DNA from 4 places in the Pseudomonas spirodelae genome. Region 3 is predicted to be linked to each of the others. Evidence: predicted binding sites of a transcription regulator. Region 3 holds the regulator's gene; each other region holds the start of a gene.

Evidence for each region. Region 3 encodes FliA, which starts transcription of late flagellar genes. Its sites were predicted from a motif close to CTAAAGTTTNNNNNNNNNNNGCCGNTAA; they were not measured.
Region 1: a site for FliA is predicted at 2,932-2,959, ahead of flgM (flagellar biosynthesis anti-sigma factor FlgM). Genes of this name have one in related genera too.
Region 2: a site for FliA is predicted at 1,535-1,562, ahead of motA (flagellar motor stator protein MotA). Genes of this name have one in related genera too.
Region 4: a site for FliA is predicted at 2,622-2,649, ahead of SOP97_RS05830 (flagellin). Genes of this name have one in related genera too.

The regions. Positions count from the first base shown of each region.
Region 1 covers NZ_JAYEET010000013.1:37,723-42,441, reverse strand. The annotation lists gene cheR (protein-glutamate O-methyltransferase CheR) at 207-1,034, opposite strand; gene SOP97_RS05205 (chemotaxis protein CheV) at 1,079-2,011, opposite strand; gene flgA (flagellar basal body P-ring formation chaperone FlgA) at 2,084-2,842, shown strand; gene flgM (flagellar biosynthesis anti-sigma factor FlgM) at 2,998-3,339, shown strand; gene SOP97_RS05190 (flagella synthesis protein FlgN) at 3,425-3,892, shown strand; gene SOP97_RS05185 (flagellar brake protein) at 3,972-4,719, shown strand, end outside.
Region 2 covers NZ_JAYEET010000039.1:156,870-161,588, forward strand. The annotation lists gene SOP97_RS12480 (HDOD domain-containing protein) at 1-1,498, opposite strand, end outside; gene motA (flagellar motor stator protein MotA) at 1,617-2,468, shown strand; gene motB (flagellar motor protein MotB) at 2,477-3,487, shown strand; gene rsgA (small ribosomal subunit biogenesis GTPase RsgA) at 3,609-4,640, opposite strand.
Region 3 covers NZ_JAYEET010000001.1:249,977-254,695, forward strand. The annotation lists gene SOP97_RS01180 (chemotaxis protein CheA) at 1-1,067, opposite strand, end outside; gene SOP97_RS01185 (protein phosphatase CheZ) at 1,081-1,869, opposite strand; gene SOP97_RS01190 (chemotaxis response regulator CheY) at 1,888-2,262, opposite strand; gene fliA (RNA polymerase sigma factor FliA) at 2,356-3,102, opposite strand; gene fleN (flagellar synthesis regulator FleN) at 3,099-3,929, opposite strand; gene flhF (flagellar biosynthesis protein FlhF) at 4,007-4,719, opposite strand, start outside.
Region 4 covers NZ_JAYEET010000013.1:177,227-181,945, forward strand. The annotation lists gene flgK (flagellar hook-associated protein FlgK) at 1-1,072, shown strand, start outside; gene flgL (flagellar hook-associated protein FlgL) at 1,185-2,432, shown strand; gene SOP97_RS05830 (flagellin) at 2,742-4,256, shown strand; gene SOP97_RS05835 (flagellar protein FlaG) at 4,334-4,708, shown strand.

The sequences.
Region 1 (4,719 bases), on a different contig from region 3:
AAGCCGCTTGCGGCTAACGCGCTTTAGCGCGACCCGAAGGGCGAGCGAAGCGAGTAATGCTCATGTACAAAAATTCACTCCGCTTCCTCGCCTGCTTTCGCCTTGCAGGTCTCTAGCTCGCTAGAGCTTGAGCGAAACCTGAGAGTACATATCTGAATAAAAACGGGAGGCCAATGGCCTCCCGTTTTGCTGAATCCTGCTGACGATTATTTCGCCTGGTAAATGATCCCAGGGCTGCATTGCACCATCTGATAGTGGCTCGGTAGACCATTGAGCGCTTCAGAGGCGCCGAGGAACAAATAACCACCGGGCTTCAACATCGCATGAATGCGGGTAAGGATGTCTTTCTTCACCTCAGCCGAAAAGTAGATCAATACGTTACGGCAGAACACCACATCGAATTTCCCCAGGCTGGCGTAGCTGTCCAACAGGTTAAGCGCACGAAACTCAATGCGACTGCGAATGGCCGGTTTGACCACCCAGCGCCCCGGCCCTTTAGGGTCGAAATAACGCTGCAGACGCTCCTGGGAGAGACCGCGCCCCATCGCCAGGCTGTCGTATTCGCCAGACTTACAGTTAATCAACATTGTCGGCGAAAGGTCGGTGGCAACAATCTGCACGCCCCCCTTGAGTTGACCGATATTGGTCTTCTCAAACTCGTCGATGGTCATCGACAGCGAGTATGGTTCCTGACCGGAAGAGCAGGCTGCCGACCAGATACGCAGACGCTGACCTGGGCTGGCCTTGATCATCTCCGGCAGCACGCGCTTCTTCAGCACCTCGAAGGGGTATGTATCGCGAAACCAGAGGGTTTCGTTGGTGGTCATGGCATCAACCACTTGTTCACGCAAACCGCTGCGCGGCTGGCTCTGCATGCGCTGCACCAGCTCACCCAGGGTCTTGATGTTGTTCTGTTCCATCAACTTGTTAAGCCGACTGGAAACCAGATACTGCTTATTAGTACCCAGCAGAATGCCGCAGGCTTTTTCCAAGAACGTCCGGAACTGCTCGAAATCCAAATTACCTGTAGACACTCAAGAGGCCTCGACGAACATATATTTAACTGAGGGCCTGGCCCTCAGTCCCCTGCCGCAATATTGATGCGGTCAGCTACCCGTGCTGCCAAGTCATCCGGGCGAAACTTTGCGAGGAAATCATCCGCGCCCACCTTCTTCACCATAGCTTGGTTAAACACACCCGATAACGAAGTATGCAGGATGATGTGCAGCTTTTGCATACGCGGATCAGCGCGGATCTCCGCCGTCAGCGTGTAGCCATCCATTTCCGGCATCTCGATGTCGGAAATCAGCATCAAAAACTCCTCTGCAGGATTTTTGCCTTCTTCCACCATCGCCTTCAGATATTCCAACGCCTGACGACCGTCATTCAGCGCTACAACCTCAACGCCCACGGTTTCCAGACAACGGGTTACCTGCTTGCGCGCCACCGATGAGTCGTCGCAGGTCAGCACGCGCTTGGTCACCGCACGCGCCTGTGTCTGAGCGTCCAAAACACCTTCGGAGATGACTTCTGATGTTGGCGCTACCTCGGCGAGAATTTTCTCGACGTCGATAATTTCAACCATCTTGTCGTCCAGATGGGTAACGGCCGTCAGGTAGTGATCGCGCCCGGTGCCCTTGGGTGGCGGATGAATCGACTCCCAGTTCATGTTGACGATGCGCTCAACCGAATGAACCAAAAAGCCCTGAACCTTGGTGTTGTATTCCGTGATGATGACAAAGCTGTTGTCGATATTGGCCAGCGGCGCACTGCCGGTCGCCATGGACAAATCAAGAATTGGAATAGTGCCGCCCCGGATGCTGGCTACACCACGAACAACGGGGCTCGATCTCGGCATGATGGTGAGTTTGGGGCACTGCAGCACCTCCTTCACCTTGAACACGTTTATCCCATATAACTGGTTGCCGTTTAGACGGAACAGCAACAACTCCAAGCGATTCTGCCCAACCAACTGAGTTCGCTGGTTAACCGAATCCATCACACCGGCCATACCCAAACTCCTCTTTGAGTAACAATTTGCTGTCAGCGTAGCAGGCGGCACGCGCCTTGCTACCCAACCCATATGAACATTCAAACGACAACTAACCGACGCCCATTGCCAAAGCACCGTCACTGGCTGGCAGTTGTACCCGCTTTGCTGGTACTCGGCTATAGCGCATTGGCCGCGGCCAGCGCCACGCTACCTGAACAACTTATCGGCGCTGGCGAAGCGTTTCTTGAGCAAGCGGTGAGTGATTATTTAAAACGTGGCAACATTGCCGGCCGCCATGAGATTCAAATTAACCGGCTCGACCCCCGCTTGCGCCTCCCGCTGTGCGCACAGCCGTTGACCACCACACTGGAAAGCCCTGCCGAACCGATTGGCCGGGTGACGCTGCGCGTGCGCTGCGACAGTGATGCGCCATGGATGGTATTTGTCCCCGGGCAAGTACGCCTATACCGCGAAGTGGTGATTGTTAATCGCCCGCTGAAACGCGACAGTTTGCTGACTGATACCGATATTGTGCTGGGCGAGCGGGATGTCGGCCTGCTGAATCAGGGTTATCTCACCGCACTTGAGCAGGCTATCGGCAAGAAATTGACGCGCCCAGTGCTGCCGGACCAAGTGCTGGCACCGATTCATGTACAAATTGCCGAGGCCATACGCAAAGGCGACCAGGTGATTATCAGCGCTCGCAGCGCGGGCATCAGCGTGCGTATGCCCGGTGAAGCCTTGTCGGACGGCACAGTCGGTCGGCAGATTCGGGTGCGTAACCAACGCTCTAATCGTGTGATCAGGGCCCGTGTAGTGGGGCCTGGACAGGTTGAGGTGGCCATGTAGGCATGGCTGTTTGTTTTAGCTTTGTGTGCACAGTGAGCTGACGATTATCCGCACTGTGTTTAGACTGTTAGCTGACGCACACTTTTGCCCTAAAGTTTTCCCAGGCAATGCCGACAACAAGGCAAGCGTCCACATACTGTTCGAGGTTTTGCATCATGGTCATTGATATCAACCGGCTCAACAATGCCGCAACGCCAGCCAATTCAGGGCGGGCGGGCAGTGCACAAGCAGGCGGCCAGAACCAAGCCATCGGCACTAAACAACCTGGCAACGCAGCCAGCGCCGAACAAGCGAAACCCACTGACAAGAGCGGTGAGTCCGTCCAGCTGAGCCGCGAGGCCCAGCAGCTGCAGCAAGTCAGCGAAAAGCTGCGCGATCAACCTAGCGTCGATAACGAACGCGTCGCCAAATTGAAACAGGCGATTGAAGACGGCAGCTACCAGATCGATAACCAGCGCGTCGCCAGTAAACTGCTTAATTTCGAATCCCAGCGTTAGTCTCCGGGCTATGCTGGGGTAATTGGTCGCCCAATAGGCACTTCATGCTACGCACTGAAGCGTCTATTACCCCGAAGAGCCCGCAATGCAAGACACCAACCTGCTTGAACTGTTCACCACTGATATCGGCACCGCCGAGCAGTTGCTTGAATTAATCGACACTGAATTCCAAGCCCTCAGTGATCGGGACCTCCCCCGTCTGCAGAGCATACTGACCGACAAGCTGCCGTTGCTGACGCTGCTCGACCAGCACGGCAAAGAACGTAGCCAACTGCTCATCAGCCTCAACCTCAGCCCTGACCGTAAAGGTTTACAGGCACTTGCCGCGCAATCCAGTCATGGCGAACTGCTGCTGGAGCGCGGCGATCAGCTTAGCGCCCTACTCGAACGCTGCCAGACCGCCAACCTGCGTAATGGTCGACTGATTCGCTCCAGCCAGGCCTCGGCCAACAGCATGCTGGGTATTCTGCGCGGCAACGAAACACCCAGCCTCTATGACAGCCGTGGCGGTGCCGCTAGAACCGGCCAGCAACGCCCACTCAGCCAGGCCTAAACCATAAAAGGCATAAGAGACTTACTGTCATATAGCCAGTACTCTAGCGCCACAGCATTTGCCCGGAGAGTTACGGACCGTGTCCAGCCCCTTTAGCCAGGAAGATGGCCCGCAGCCACCCAAGGTGCTCAAGGCACTGGTGGAAATAGTTGCCAACCTGCGCCAACTGCAACAAGCCAATGACCCACTGATCATCACCTTCCATGAACGCAATCAACGCTTTCAGAGCTATGTGATCGAGGTTGATCGCGACAAAAACCTGCTGATTCTTGATGAGTTGATGCCGAGCGATGGTGAGCGCTACTTAGTTAATGGCGAAGCCTTCTCTGTGGAAGCGTTCCACGAAGGTGTGCGCGTGGCCTGGCAATGCGAGCAGAGCGTGCGCATTACTGAGCATCAAGGGGCACGCTGCTATTTCAGCCCGATGCCGCCTGAAATGACCTACCACCAACGCCGTGGCGCCTTTCGTGCACCGCTCAAGCAGAGCGAAGCGATCAAGGTCGAGTTAGCCGGTGACAAACTGCGCACCACGCTAGCTGGCGAACTACTGGATATATCAGCAACCGGCTGCAAGCTGCGCTTTCCCGGCAGCCTTGGCAGCAACCTGCAAGCCGGCCAGGTGTATGAACGCTTTACGGCAAGATTTCCGTTCGGCGCCATGACCACCCCCCTAGAAGTGCGGCATGTGCTGTATGACGAGAAGCTGGACACCACCTTTATTGGCGCACGCTTTCATCGCATCGGCGGCCAGGAGCAGCGGTTAGTCGAGCGCTTCGTCTACCAGTTACAACGCGAAGCACGCCGCTTCGAAAGCGACGGGCTGTTCT
Region 2 (4,719 bases), on a different contig from region 3:
CAAAGCTGGCGAGGGCGCGCTCAATGCATTGCACGGTTTTGCCGAAGCCCTGCACGCTGGTGTCGCTCAGCGCCCGGCCACCCTGGTCGGTGAAGATCAGCATGACCACGCGGTTATTGTTGGCGATTGAGCGAATCAGCAAGTGTTCGCTGGGGAACAGGTTTTTCAGCGTGCCCGGCAGTAGGGCGGAAAACTGCGCGATGTTGGCGGGGCTCAGCTTCAATTGCGCGGGGGCGCTCAGCAAGCGGCGCAGCACCTGGCTTTGCTGTGGGTCGAGGCTGAGGCTGGCTGCTGCCTTGTCTAGGCCACTTTGCTGTTGGGCGATTAGGCGGGTGTGGTTGCGATCCGCCAGCAGGATCAGCACGCGTTGCATACCGCAGGCTTGAAGGGCTTGATTGGCGCAGGCGGTGAGTTGCAGCACATTGGTAAAAGCGCTGGGTTGAGCGAGCAGTTGTGCGCAATGCTGACGCCACGCGCTGACGAGTGCAGTGCTGGGTTGTGTGACCGCTGCTTGCAGGTGCCGCGCCGACCACGGCCACAGCAAGGCTTCGGCCGGGTGCCAGAGGTCTGAACTGGGCATCTGGCGGGCACTGTTGACGGCGTTCTGGTGCAACAGTTGCTGCACGTTATCGAGTGGCAGTTGCAGGAATAGGCCGGTCAGGCGCTGCCAGCGCAGGCTGTGCGGACTGTTCCAAGCATAGTGTGCAGAAATCGCCAAGCCATTGGCCAGGAGAATGCTGTTGGCTGGCAGGGTTAGCCAGCGGCGCAGGTTGCTATCCGAGTCCAGGCACTGCTGCTGGTGCAGTGGATGTTGATTGTCGCGGGCGATGTGCAGGGCTTTGACCAGTAAGCGCCGGTCGTTGACCAGTAGGCGATAACCCTGGGTGATCCATTCTGGCAGGTTCCACTGCTCGCTCAGTGCCAGGCATAGCTCTAGCAGAGGGACGCCGAGTAATTCCTGCTCAACCTTGGTCGCCGCTTCACCGTTGACCAGTACCCGCTGTTCCCATTTATCGAACAGTTCCGGGTGGGCGGCCAGCAGGGTCCAAATCGGGGAGAGAAACAGCAGGCTGCCCCAGTGCACTTCCTGCCACAGGCGCGCCAGGCGCCCGGCGAACAGGCCGTTCGCCTGCTGGCAGGCATGTTGGCTGATCAGCAGAATCTGCCGGAGTGCCTTTGGTAGCGCCTGTTCGGGCAAGGCGGGCAGGCGGTTGAGCAGCTCTTCGGTACGTTTGATGCCGAGACGGCTGATAGCGGCTTCGAGGCTTTCGGTTCGCTCGCTGAGCCCGCTGCTTTTGCGGTTGGCCTCGCGCATGACGCTGAGTGCCAGAGCCGGGCAGCTTTGCATTGACTCCGCCAGTTCACGCATCGAGCGATTACTGTCCGCCAGGGCGCGACGCAGCTGTTGCTGGCTCTCGGTTGAGGCAGGCAATAGCTGGCTGTCTAGCTGCTTGAGCCAGTCTGTCAGGTTGCGCGGATGGTGGACGGGCTTAGGCATGTGTATTGAGACAAGCTGGCTTTTGACCTTAACTGGCTATAGTCTCGCGCAAAACTTCCGATAAATAGAAGGGTTGTTTTGCAAAGCCCCTTCTACCCTCTCTGGCAAGTGTCTCTTTATGGCAAAAATCATCGGCATCATTGTTGTATTCGCCAGCGTACTGGGGGGGTTTATCCTTTCGGGCGGCAAATTTATGGCGTTGGTTCATCCCTTCGAAGTGATGATCATTGGCGGCGCTGCATTGGGGGCCTTTCTGCAGGCCAACCCCGGCAGCATGTTTATGCAGGTGTTCAAGAAGTCGCTGAGCATGTTCAGCTCGCGCTTCACTCATCACTACTACCTGGATGTGCTTAAGCTCCTGTACGAGATCCTCAACAAAAGTCGCCGTGAAGGCATGATGGCCATCGAGGCCGATGTTGAAGACCCTGCCGCCAGCCCGATATTCAGCAAGTACCCCGGCATCCTCAAAGATCAGCGGATGACCGCCTTTATCTGCGATTACCTGCGCATCATGTCGTCCGGCAATATGGCCCCGCACGAGCTTGAGGGGCTGTTCGACATGGAGATCGCTAGCCTCAAAGAAGAGCTCGAGCACCCGGCGCATGCCGTGGCGAAGATTGCCGACGGAATGCCCGCCATGGGGATCGTGGCGGCGGTACTGGGCATTGTGATTACCATGTCGATCCTGGCCGAGGCGGATAACGCGGAAATCGGCGAGAAGGTCGGCACCGCGTTGGTCGGCACCTTCCTCGGGATCTTGGCGTCCTATGGCTTCTTCGGGCCGCTGGCCGGCTCGCTGGAGCACGATGCCAAGGAAGAACTGAATGTGTACGAGGCGATCAAGGCGGGCTTGGTGGCTTCGGCTTCAGGCATGCCGCCCTCGCTGGCCGTCGAGTTCTCGCGCAAAGTGCTGTTTCCGGCGCACCGGCCAAGCTTTTCTGAGCTTGAGCAAGCCATGCGTGGGAGCTAGAGCGCTGCATGGAAAACAATCAGCCGATCATCGTCAAACGCGTCAAAAAGGTTGCTGGCGGCCACCATGGCGGTGCTTGGAAAATCGCCTTTGCTGACTTCGCCACGGCGATGATGGCGTTCTTTATGGTGATGTGGCTGATGTCATCGGCCACGCCAGAGCAGAAAAAACTCATCTCCGGCTACTTTCAAGACCCTGTCGGCTTTTCCGAGAGTGCAAGCCCGTATGTGATCGACCTTGGCGGCACGCCCACGCCGGCGCCGGATAAAACCCTGAATCCCGAGGCAAAAGATGACGACGACCCGGCCGGTGAGGCGCAGGGTGAAATCGACCAGCAGCAAGCCGAGTCGATAGCCGAGGAAGTTGAGCGTGAGCGCCTGGAGTTGCTGCTGCAAGAGCTGCAAAACAAAGTTGAGGAGAACCCTCAGCTGCAGAATTTCAAAGATCAGATTCTCTTCGAAATCACTCAGGACGGTCTGCGCATCCAGATTATGGATGCTGCCAACCGGCCGATGTTTGCCTCTGGCAGTGCGCAGCTGCAGCCTTATTTCGAGGATATTCTGCTGGCCATGACGGACACCATTGCGGCGGTACCGAACAAGATCAGCGTCAGTGGTCATACCGATGCTCAGCCCTTTGCTGGGCGCGGTGGTTATGGCAACTGGGAGCTGTCTGCGGATCGCGCGAATGCGGCGCGGCGAGTTTTGGTAGCCGGTGGTTATGACGATACGCAGGTGGCGCGTGTCGTGGGGTATGCCTCGTCGGCGTTGTTCGATCGCGAGAATCCGCTCAACCCGGTCAATCGGCGTATCGATATTGTGGTGCTGACGAAGAAGGCCCAGCGGGCCATTGAGGGCGCGCAGAGTGATGTCGGTGCGGGCGATGTACCCGCCGCGCCTGGCGCGCCCGATGCAGTCGCGCCTAGCGCACCGGATGATCCGTTACCCGATGGGCAGCTACGCGAACGACTGAATATTTTCGAAGACGGTGTGCTGCAGTTCGATCAGCCGGCTGAGTGAGTTGCCGCTGTGAGCAAAAGGCCGCGAATCTTCGCGGCCTTTTTTGTTGATAGCCTGCAATCCCTGGCGCCACCCTGCGGGCCGTTGCGGCTCGACGTAAAAATCGCTCTCGGCGATTTTTTCAGTAATCGGCTTCCGGCAGGCTCGCCAGGATTTGCCGGTAACTGGCCATGCGTTGTGGGTGCAAGCGACCGTCTTCAAGTGCCTTGAGCAGGGCGCAGCCCGGTTCACGGTCATGCTTGCAATCGCGGAAACGGCATTGCCCGATCAGCTCGCCGAACTCGATAAAGCCGGCTTCAACGTCATCGCGGCTGACGTGCACCAGACCAAACTCACGAATCCCCGGGGAGTCGATCAACTCGCCGCCGCCGGGGAAGTGGAACAGGCGTGCCGTGGTGGTGGTGTGAGTGCCGAGGCCGGAAAGCTCCGACAGCGGCCCGACGCGGGTGTCGACATCCGGTAGCAGGGTGTTGACCAGCGATGACTTGCCGACCCCCGACTGGCCGACGAAGACGCTGACATTGCCATCGAGCTGTTGCTTGAGCTGATCCATGCCGTCGCCGTGATGCGCCGATACTTCCAGCAGTGGATAACCCAGCTGGCGGTAGACGTCGAGCATGGCGTTTAGCGCGATGCCATTCTGCTCGTCGATCAGGTCGGCCTTGTTCAGCAGCAGCAGTGGGCGGATGCCGGCGTGCTCGGCAGCTACTAGGTAGCGGTCGATCAGGTTGGCGTGTGGCTCGGGCAGCGGGGCGAAGACGATCACGATCAGGTCAACGTTGGCCGCCACCGGCTTCAACTGGCCGCGCGTGTCTGGGCGGCACAGTTCCGTGCTGCGCGGCAGTTGCGCAACAATGACGCCAATGCCTTGATTGCCGGCGCGCCACACCACCTGGTCGCCAGTCACCATGGTGGGCAGGTTGGCGCGCAAGTGGCAGCGGAATACCTGGCCGGCCAGTTCGCCGTCCAGTGCCTCAACCTCGACCTGCACGCCGAAGTGGGCGATCACCAGGCCGGTTTGTTCCGGGCCTAAATCGCCACCTTCGAGAATTTGTACAGCCTGCGATTCGCGCTTGGCGGCGCGGGCGGCACGCTCGCCTTGAATTTTTTCGATACGCCAGTTTTGCCGGCGGTTGAGTTGGCGTTTGGCCATGGGTCTTCCGAGAGTTGAATTGCGCAATAAACGGTCGCGAGTCTAGCACGGGCTGCCAATTGCGCTGCTGACGCGGCTA
Region 3 (4,719 bases):
AGCACCAGCTCACCGACCATGTTCATGATTTCATCCAGGCGCGCAGTGTCGACCCGCACGGTGGTTTCCGCTTCGCTGGGCGGCGCAGCCTTTTCTACCGCAGGCACCTTGGCGGGTTCAGCCTTAGCCGCAGGCTTTGCAACAGCAGGCGCTGCACTTTTGCTGGGTTCTACTGGCTTGGCAGCTGGCGCCGGCGTAGCGGCTTTGATCGCCTCTGGCTCGACAAACTTGCCTTTGCCATGCAGCTGATCGAGCAAGGCTTCAAACTCATCGTCGGTGATGTCACCGCTTGCAGCAGCAGGCTCAGTCTGGGCGGCCGGCGTAACGGGTGCCGAAGAGGCTGGCGCTACAAACTGGCCTTTGCCGTGCAGCTGGTCGAGCAACGACTCAAATTCATCGTCGGTGATTTCATTGCTAGAGGTAGGCTCGGGTACGGCAGGTGCGACGGGAGCCTCGGGCGTGACGAACTGACCTTTGCCATGTAACTGATCCAGCAACGACTCGAATTCATCATCAGTAATTTCATCGCTGCTGGCGGCGCTGGAAGCGGCTGTCGCCGGTTCATCCAAAGCACCGAGCAACGTCTCGAATTCACTGTCGGTAATGTCGCCAGCAACGGGCTCAGGCGCATGCTCAGCGGGCACTTCAACCGCCACGACAGGTTCAGGCTCAGCACCTGCCGGTTCAGCCAGACGCGCCAAAGCAGCCAGCAGTTCAGGAGTAGCCGGGGTTAGATCGGTACGCTCGCGCACCTCGGTAAACATGCCGTTAACGGCATCCAGTGCTTCAAGCACCACATCCATTAACGCGGAGTCGACGCGCCGCTCACCCTTGCGCAGGATGTCGAAGACGTTTTCTGCGATATGGCAGCATTCCACCAGCTCATTGAGCTGGAGAAAACCAGCACCACCTTTGACGGTATGAAAACCGCGAAAAATAGCGTTGAGCAGATTCATGTCGTCCGGACGACTTTCCAGCTCTACCAGCTGCTCGGACAACAGTTCAAGAATCTCGCCGGCCTCTACCAGGAAGTCCTGGAGGATTTCTTCATCGGCGCCGAAGCTCATAAGACGTGTGCTCCTAAAATCCTAAGCTAGAAAGCAGGTCGTCAACATCATCTTGATTAGATGCGACGTCTTCACGCTTATCGGCATGAATCTGCGGACCTTCACCGTGGGAAGGTTCTTTTTGTTTTTCTTGCTCGGCACGGAGTAACTCGTGATTGTGCTCAATGCCGGCAAATTGATCCACCTGACTGGCCATCAGCACCAGTTTCAGCAGGTTGCTCTCAACTTCAGTGACCAACTGGGTCACCCGCTTGATCACCTGCCCAGTGAGATCCTGATAATCCTGAGCCAGCAAAATATCATTGAGGTGCCCGGAGATTTTCGCGCTATCACGCTCACTGCTTGCTAGAAAAAGCTCAACACGCTTGGCCAATTCACGAAAACCGTCTGCGCTCATCTCGCGGCGCATAAAACGCCCCCAGTCAGCACTCAGGCTTTGCGCTTCAGCACTGAGGTCATTGACCAGCGGCGCACTCAACTCAACCAGGTCCATGGTGCGATTGGCCGCTTTCTCGGTCATCGTCACCACATAATTCAGGCGTTCGGTGGCATCGGTGATTTGCGAGACTTCAGTGGCATGCGGCACACGAGGGTCAAGCTGAAAGTTGACGATGGCGTTGTGCAGCTCACGGGTCAACTTGCCGACCTCATGATACAAGCCACGGTCACGCGCCTTATTCAAGTCATGTATCAGCTGGACCGCTTCACCAAAATTGCCTTTTTCCAGGCTGTCTACCAGTTGGCGAGCGCTGTGCTTCAAGGACGATTCAAGATCACCCTGAGCAGGATTTTTATGCTCCATAGAACCTCGTGGCAGACATCAGCCGTTGACCCGCTCAAAGATTTTCTCAATCTTCTCTTTCAGAACCTGGGCAGTGAACGGTTTGACTACATAACCGTTAACCCCAGCCTGGGCAGCTTCGATAATCTGATCACGCTTAGCTTCTGCCGTGACCATCAGCACCGGCAGGCTTTTCAGCCGATCATCCGCACGCACGGCACGCAGCAAGTCAATACCGGTCATGCCAGGCATGTTCCAATCCGTTACCAGAAAGTCGAAGCTGCCGCTTTGCAGCATGGGCAATGCAGTCGTGCCGTCATCGGCTTCTGCGGTGTTGGTGAACCCCAAGTCACGCAGGAGGTTCTTGATGATCCGTCGCATCGTTGAAAAGTCATCAACGATGAGGATTTTCATGTTTTTGTCCAAGTCGACCTCCGTACAGTCCCAAACGCACCCAGCAACCTGCATGCGCCTTTATTCATGAAACCAGCCGCGCGAGCGGGCAGTTTAGTGCGCGCGCCACTCACCCAGACGGGCGCGTAAACGAGCGGCACACTGACTGTGTAGTTGGCTTACGCGTGACTCGCTAACCCCCAACACCGCGCCGATCTCTTTAAGGTTCAATTCTTCATCGTAATACAGTGCCAACACCAAGCGCTCGCGCTCTGGCAGGTTGCCAATGGCATCTGCCAAGGCCGCCTGAAAGCGTTCATCTTCTAGATCACGAGAAGGTTCGAGGTGATGGTTGCCAGCGTCTTCATTCAACTCGCCGTGCTCGCCGTCCTGTAACAGGTCGTCGAAACTGAACAGGCGGCTGCCCAAAGTGTCGCCAAGAATGCCGTAGTAATCCTCCAGACTCAATTGGAGTTCGGCCGCAACCTCTTGATCTTTAGCGTCACGACCGGTTCTGGCCTCAACTTTTCGAATGGCATCGCTCACCATGCGGCTATTGCGGTGCACCGAACGGGGTGCCCAGTCGCCTTTACGCACCTCATCAAGCATGGAGCCGCGAATACGGATACCGACGAATGTCTCGAAACTGGCACCTTTACTGGAGTCGTATTTTTTTGACGCTTCAAGCAGGCCGATCATCCCCGCCTGGATCAAGTCGTCAACCTGCACACTGGCCGGCAAGCGTGCCAGCAGGTGATAGGCAATGCGTTTGACCAGAGGCGCGTAGCGCTCGATCAGCTGGTGCTGGGAATCCTGCGCCTGCGCTTTGCTATACATACGAAGTCCAGAGGCTGCTGTCATATGGCCGTGTCTACGATCGGTTGCTGCACCAGTCGCTCAACAAAGAACTCTAAATGACCACGCGGGTTGGCCGGTAATGGCCAGGCATCGACTTTCTGAGCGATTGCTTTGAACGCCAGCGCGCATTTCGAGCGCGGAAAAGCTTCATAAACCGCGCGCTGCTTCTGCACGGCCTTGCGCACTGACTCGTCGTAAGGCACTGCACCGACATACTGCAGGGCAACGTCAAGAAAACGGTCAGTCACTTTGGTCAGCTTAGCAAAGAGATTACGACCTTCCTGCGGGCTGTGAGCCATGTTGGCCAATACGCGAAAACGATTCATGCCGTGGTCGCGGTTGAGCAATTTAATCAGGGCGTAAGCATCGGTAATCGAGGTGGGTTCATCACACACCACCACCAGAACCTCCTGCGCGGCGCGCACGAAGCTGACAACACCATCACCGATCCCGGCGGCGGTATCGATAATCAGCACATCGAGGTTGTCACTGATATCGCTGAAGGCCTGGATTAATCCAGCATGCTGCATCGGCGACAACTGCACCATGCTCTGAATGCCCGAAGCGGCAGGCACGATGCGAATACCACCCGGCCCCTGCAACAGCACATCACGCAGCTCACACTCGCCGCTGATAACGTCTTCCAGGGTGCGTTTAGCACTGAGCCCCAACAATACATCGACGTTGGCCAAACCCAGGTCAGCGTCCATCAACATAACCCGGCGCCCCAGATCAGCCAGGGCCAACGCCAGGTTCACCGAGACGTTGGTCTTGCCGACGCCACCTTTGCCGCCGGTCACCGCAATCACCTGTACGGGATGCATACCCATAATTTCTAATACCTTGTCTAACGTCGACTGGAGCCACTTGCTCGGCCAAACACCGCTCAATTCCAATAATATTTAGCTTAACTGGCACGCCGTGCAGGCTGCTGGTAAAGACCGGAAAACATCTCTGCCATCGTATCTTCACTCGGTTCTTGGGTCGCCTGCAGCCCAACGGCCCGACTCACCAACTGATGACTGCGCGGTATCTGCAGATCATCGGGAATGCGTGGCCCATCAGTGAGGTAGGCTACCGGTAGACGTTGGCTAATAGCCAGCCCTAACACCTCACCCAAACTGGTGGCTTCATCCGCTTTAGTGATAATACAGCCAACCAGACCACAGCGTTTATAACTATGGTAGGCGGCTTTCAGCACTTGGCCCTGGCTGGTTGCGGCCATCACTAGATAGCTCTTGGCATTGACGCCACGGCTGGCCAGCGTTTCCAGTTGCATGCGCAGCGCCGGATCATTGGCCGGCAGGCCAGCGGTATCGATCAACACAACACGCTTGCGCGCCAGAGGAGCCAAAGCCTGGGTCAAGGATTGACCCGGATCGACCAGCGTGACTGGCACGTTAAGAATACGACCCAGAGTTTTGATCTGTTCCTGCGCGCCAATGCGGTAGCTATCGAGGCTGACCAGGGCAATATGCTGCGCGCCGTACTTGAGCACATAACGCGCCGCCAGCTTGGCCAAGGTCGTGGTCTTGCCCATACCCGCCGGGCCCACCAGGGCGATGACGCCGCCATCTTCCATTGGCTCTTGCTGCGGCGTCTTGATGGCGTGAGCCAGAT
Region 4 (4,719 bases), on a different contig from region 3:
GTTCTCGACCAATAGTGGTAATGCGCAACCGCAACTGAACATCACTGACACCAGCGTGCTGACCACCAGTGACTATCGCCTTGAAGTCGACGATGAAACGGCCACACCGCCTACGTTTAAAGCCCGTCGACTTTCTGATGGTGAGGCGGTAGATGTCACGGCAGTAAACGATGGCTCCGGCAATTACACCCTCAGCCTGACGCAATCCAATCCTCCGGCCTTGCCCAAGGATCAGGGGTTCAATGTGACCTTCAGTGCGGCCGAGTTTGCCAAGGCTGAGAGTGGTGATCTTTATCTGTTACAACCCACTCGGCGGGGCGCCACAAGCATCAGTACCACACTGGATCAGCCTGATCAGTTGGCCTTTGCCGCACCGGTGAGGTCCGAAGCCAATCTGCAAAACAAAGGCAATGGAGTAATCAGTCAGCCTGATTTGCAGTCCACCGGCACTGCTATAGATATTGTTGCCCTGAAAGCCGCATTCCCACCGCTGACCTTGACTTATAACGCTGCTGCAGGTGATTTCGGCGGTTTACCTGCAGGTGCCACCCTTACCCGTGTCGACAATAAAGGCGTACCTATTACACCCGCCCCGACACCATTGTTTCAGCCTGGGCAACAGAACAACTTCGTCCTCGCTTTGGCAGATGGTACCCAGGTGAGCATGAGCCTGAGTGGTCGGCCGGAAAACAATGACCGTTTCGACATCAGCTTTAACCAAAACGGTGTCTCCGACAACCGCAACGCCCTAAAGCTTGCCGACCTGCAAAATAAACAAACGGTGGGCGTAGACCCGACTGTTACGGGTATTGGCACGGGCGTCAGCTTTACCGAGGGTTACGGCGATATGGTCGAGCGAGTCGGCACCTTGACCGCCCAAGCGCGGCAAGACAGTGAGGCCACCGGGGCGATTCTTAAGCAAGCCACCGATAACCGTGACTCGCTGTCAGGGGTCAACCTCGATGAAGAGGCCGCCAACCTGATCAAATTCGAGCAGTACTACAACGCGTCGGCCCAGGTCATTCAAGTTGCGCGCTCTTTGTTCGATACCCTGATCAATACATTCAGATAAACGCGCGCCGCTTTACGGCGCGTACAGAACAATCCTCTAACCCCCGGCAGAGGGTTAGGGTATATGGCGGCTAGTAGCAGCCAAACACCGGATTGCGACAAGAGGCTTAAACATGCGCATCTCCACCATTCAGGCATTTAACAACGGTGTGCAAGGCCTGCAAAAAAACTACGCCAATGCCATCCGCACGCAGGAGCAGATCAGCACCGGCAACCGCATTTTGACACCCGCAGACGACCCGGTTGCTTCGGTGCGCCTGCTGCAATTGGAGCAACAGCAAAACGTCCTAGGGCAATATAAAGAGAACCTCACGGCGGCAAAAAACGGCCTGGCGCAGGAAGAAGTCACCCTCAACTCGGTCAACACCGTATTGCAGCGCGTGCGCGAACTGGCGGTACAGGCCGGTAACGGCGCCTTGAGTCAAGCCGATCGCGAATCCATCGCGGCCGAGTTGGGTGAGCGCGAAGACGAGCTACTCGGGCTGATGAATACCCGCAACGCACGGGGCGAATATTTGTTTGCAGGCTTTCAGGGCAAAACCCAGCCCTTCGTTCGTCAGGCCGATGGCAGTTACAGTTATCAAGGCGACGAAGGCCAGCGCAAACTGCAAATTGCCAGCTCACTGAGCGTACCGATTAGTGATAACGGCAAGAAAACCTTTGAAAACGTGATTAACGCTGGGCGTGTGCAGGCCGCTGTTACGGCCGCGCCGGGGTCAACGTTGCAGGTGTCGGCCCCGCTGGTGCAGGACGAAGTCGCGTTTTCCGGCGTTACCCCGTTTCCGGATAGTGGCGTTGAAGTGGTGTTCGACGTAGCACCTAACCAGAATAACTATGCGGTCTATGGGTTGCCCAGAACGGTTGGTGATACACCCTTGCCCGACGGCAGTGGCACCCTCGATGCGGATCCGGACAAGGCCGACAGTTTGGTGTTTCGCGGTGTAACGCTGAAGTTCTCGGGTGTACCAGTGGGTGGGGAGACTGTTCAGCTCACTGTCGACGCCACTCAGCAAAAACGAGGCATCCTCGATACCATTGCTCAGTTAAAAACTAGTTTGCAGAGCTCGGCCAGTGGCTTTCAGGTTGGTGATGCGGTAGCCGTTGCTATTACCAACCTCGATAACGGCATGACCACTGTGGACAGCGTGCGCGGTGAAATCGGCGCGCGCCTCAATGTGGTCGAAACCACCCAGACCGATAACGAAGACGTCGGCCTAGTCAATAAATCGGTGCAGGCCGAGCTGCGTGAGCTGGATTACGCTGAGGCCTTATCGCGACTGGCCTTTCAAACAGTAATCCTTGAAGCTGCACAGCAAAGCTACGTGAAAGTCAGTGGCCTTAACCTGTTTAACAAGCTGTAGGGTGGGTTACGTGGCGCACAGTCACCGTCGAAGTCTATCAATACGCTGTCCTGCGTCGCTAACCCACCCTGCAAAGCCTAAGACGCACGACGGTTCCTTGGCATAGCTTTGGGTTTACGCTGATCAAGCGCTGCAACAAGCTGTTTTTAAAAGCCAAAAATACTGCAAGCGTTTTTTTATAAAAAAAGCCTAAAGCTCCCGTAGCAAGCGCCGATACAAAGTACGAATGCGAACTTTATGGGTGCCTGGGCACTGCCCACCCAAGGTCGCACGCTCAGGCAAACACGCTAGTCCTTGGAGGACACCATCATGGCTCTTACAGTTAACACCAACGTCGCTTCCCTCAATACTCAGCGCAACCTGAATGCGTCTTCCAATGCTCTGAGTACTTCTTTGCAGCGGTTGTCCACCGGTAGCCGTATCAACAGTGCCAAGGACGATGCCGCCGGCCTGCAAATCTCCAACCGTCTGACCAGTCAGGTAAACGGCTTGGGTGTTGCAGTTCGTAACGCCAATGATGGTATCTCTCTGGCACAAACCGCTGAAGGTGCTCTGCAGCAGTCGACCAACATTCTGCAGCGTATGCGTGATCTGTCCCTGCAGTCGGCTAACGGCAGTAACTCCACCACTGAACGTCAGGCACTGAACCAGGAAGTAGGTCAGCTCAAAGAAGAGTTGAACCGTATTGCCGACACCACCACCTTCGGTGGCCAGAAGCTGCTAAGCGGAGAATTCGGCACCAAGCAGTTCCAGGTTGGCGCTAATGCCAACGAAACCATTGCCGTGCAGATCAACTCGTCGAGTGCTCGTGATATTGGTGCCAATCGGGTAAATCTTGGCGGTACTGGTGTTGGTGCGATTGGAGCCGCAGCACCTACTCCTGGCGCGGCTGCAATTGGCGGTGTAGCTACACTGACTATCACAGGGCCAGCTGGCACAGGTACTACGGGGACTATTGCAGCTGGCTCCGCAGCGGCTGCGGCCACGGCTGTCAATCTTCTGTCCGGCGCTACTGGCGTCAGCGCTGATGCACGCACAGGTGTCGAGCTTTCCAGCCTAGGCGACACTGGTAATGTGGCATTTACGTTGACGGGCAGTACCACTGGCGGAGCTGTTTCAGTCAACGCTGTGATTAATGATAAAACTAATCTAAGTGACCTGGCTGCTGCAGTTAACGCTCAAAGTTCAAAAACTGGTGTTACTGCAACGCTGACAAGTAATAACTCCAAAATCGAACTGATCAGTGAAAATGGCGATGATATCGTCATTGCCGATTTTAACAATTCAGGCACTACAAAAACTATCGCTCTAAATAAGATCGACTACGACGGTAAGGTGGCAACTACCGGTACTGTTACGCTGACTGGGGGAGCTACGCCAGCCACAGACACCGACAGTACTCGTGTCTCGGGGAATATCCGCTTGGATAGCAGTGGTGCCTTTCAAGTTACTAGTGCTGGTGCTGACGCCGCCACAGTTGCAGCTGCAGGCACCAACATTTCCGTGCTAGCTAAGGTGGCAGATGTAAATATCAGTACTGCATCAGGCGCGCAGAATGCTATCTCGGTCATTGATGCTGCAATCGCTGGTATCGATAAAAACCGCGCTGCACTGGGGGCTACTCAGAACCGTTTTGAGAACACCATCTCAAACCTGCAAAACATCTCGGAGAACGTATCCGCAGCCCGTGGTCGTATCCAAGATACTGACTTCGCCGTAGAAACCGCGAATCTGAGCAAAAATCAGATTCTGCAACAGGCCGGTACGGCGATTCTGGCTCAGGCCAACCAGCTGCCGCAGGCGGTGCTTAGCCTCCTGCGTTAAGCCTTACAGCGAGTTGGTTTTAACCTCGGGGGGTAGTGCTAAGCGCTACTCCCCGCTTTGCCATTTGAGGTGAGGTCATGGATATCAATGCAATCAATGGGTTACCGTCACTAAGTGCAACCGCTCGATCGTCTAGCCCAGGTAGCGCATCTCCAGCGGTTAGTACGGAGAAGTTAATTGCTGCTAAGGCCGAGGAGCCTACACCAACAGCCCTGACAGCTGAGCAAGCGCGCCAACCCGTCGAGGAGGCCATCTCTAGCATTAAGCAATTCGCCCAAAGCATTCAGCGTAATCTGAACTTTGCCTTGGATGATTCCAGTGGCAGGGTGGTGGTGAAGGTCACTGACGCAATGTCTGGTGATGTGATTCGGCAGATTCCTTCTGAAGACGCCTTGCGGTTGGCGGAAAGCCTGGAAGAAGCGCGTAGCTTATTATTCAAGGCAGAAGCATAAAGCGGTACGCT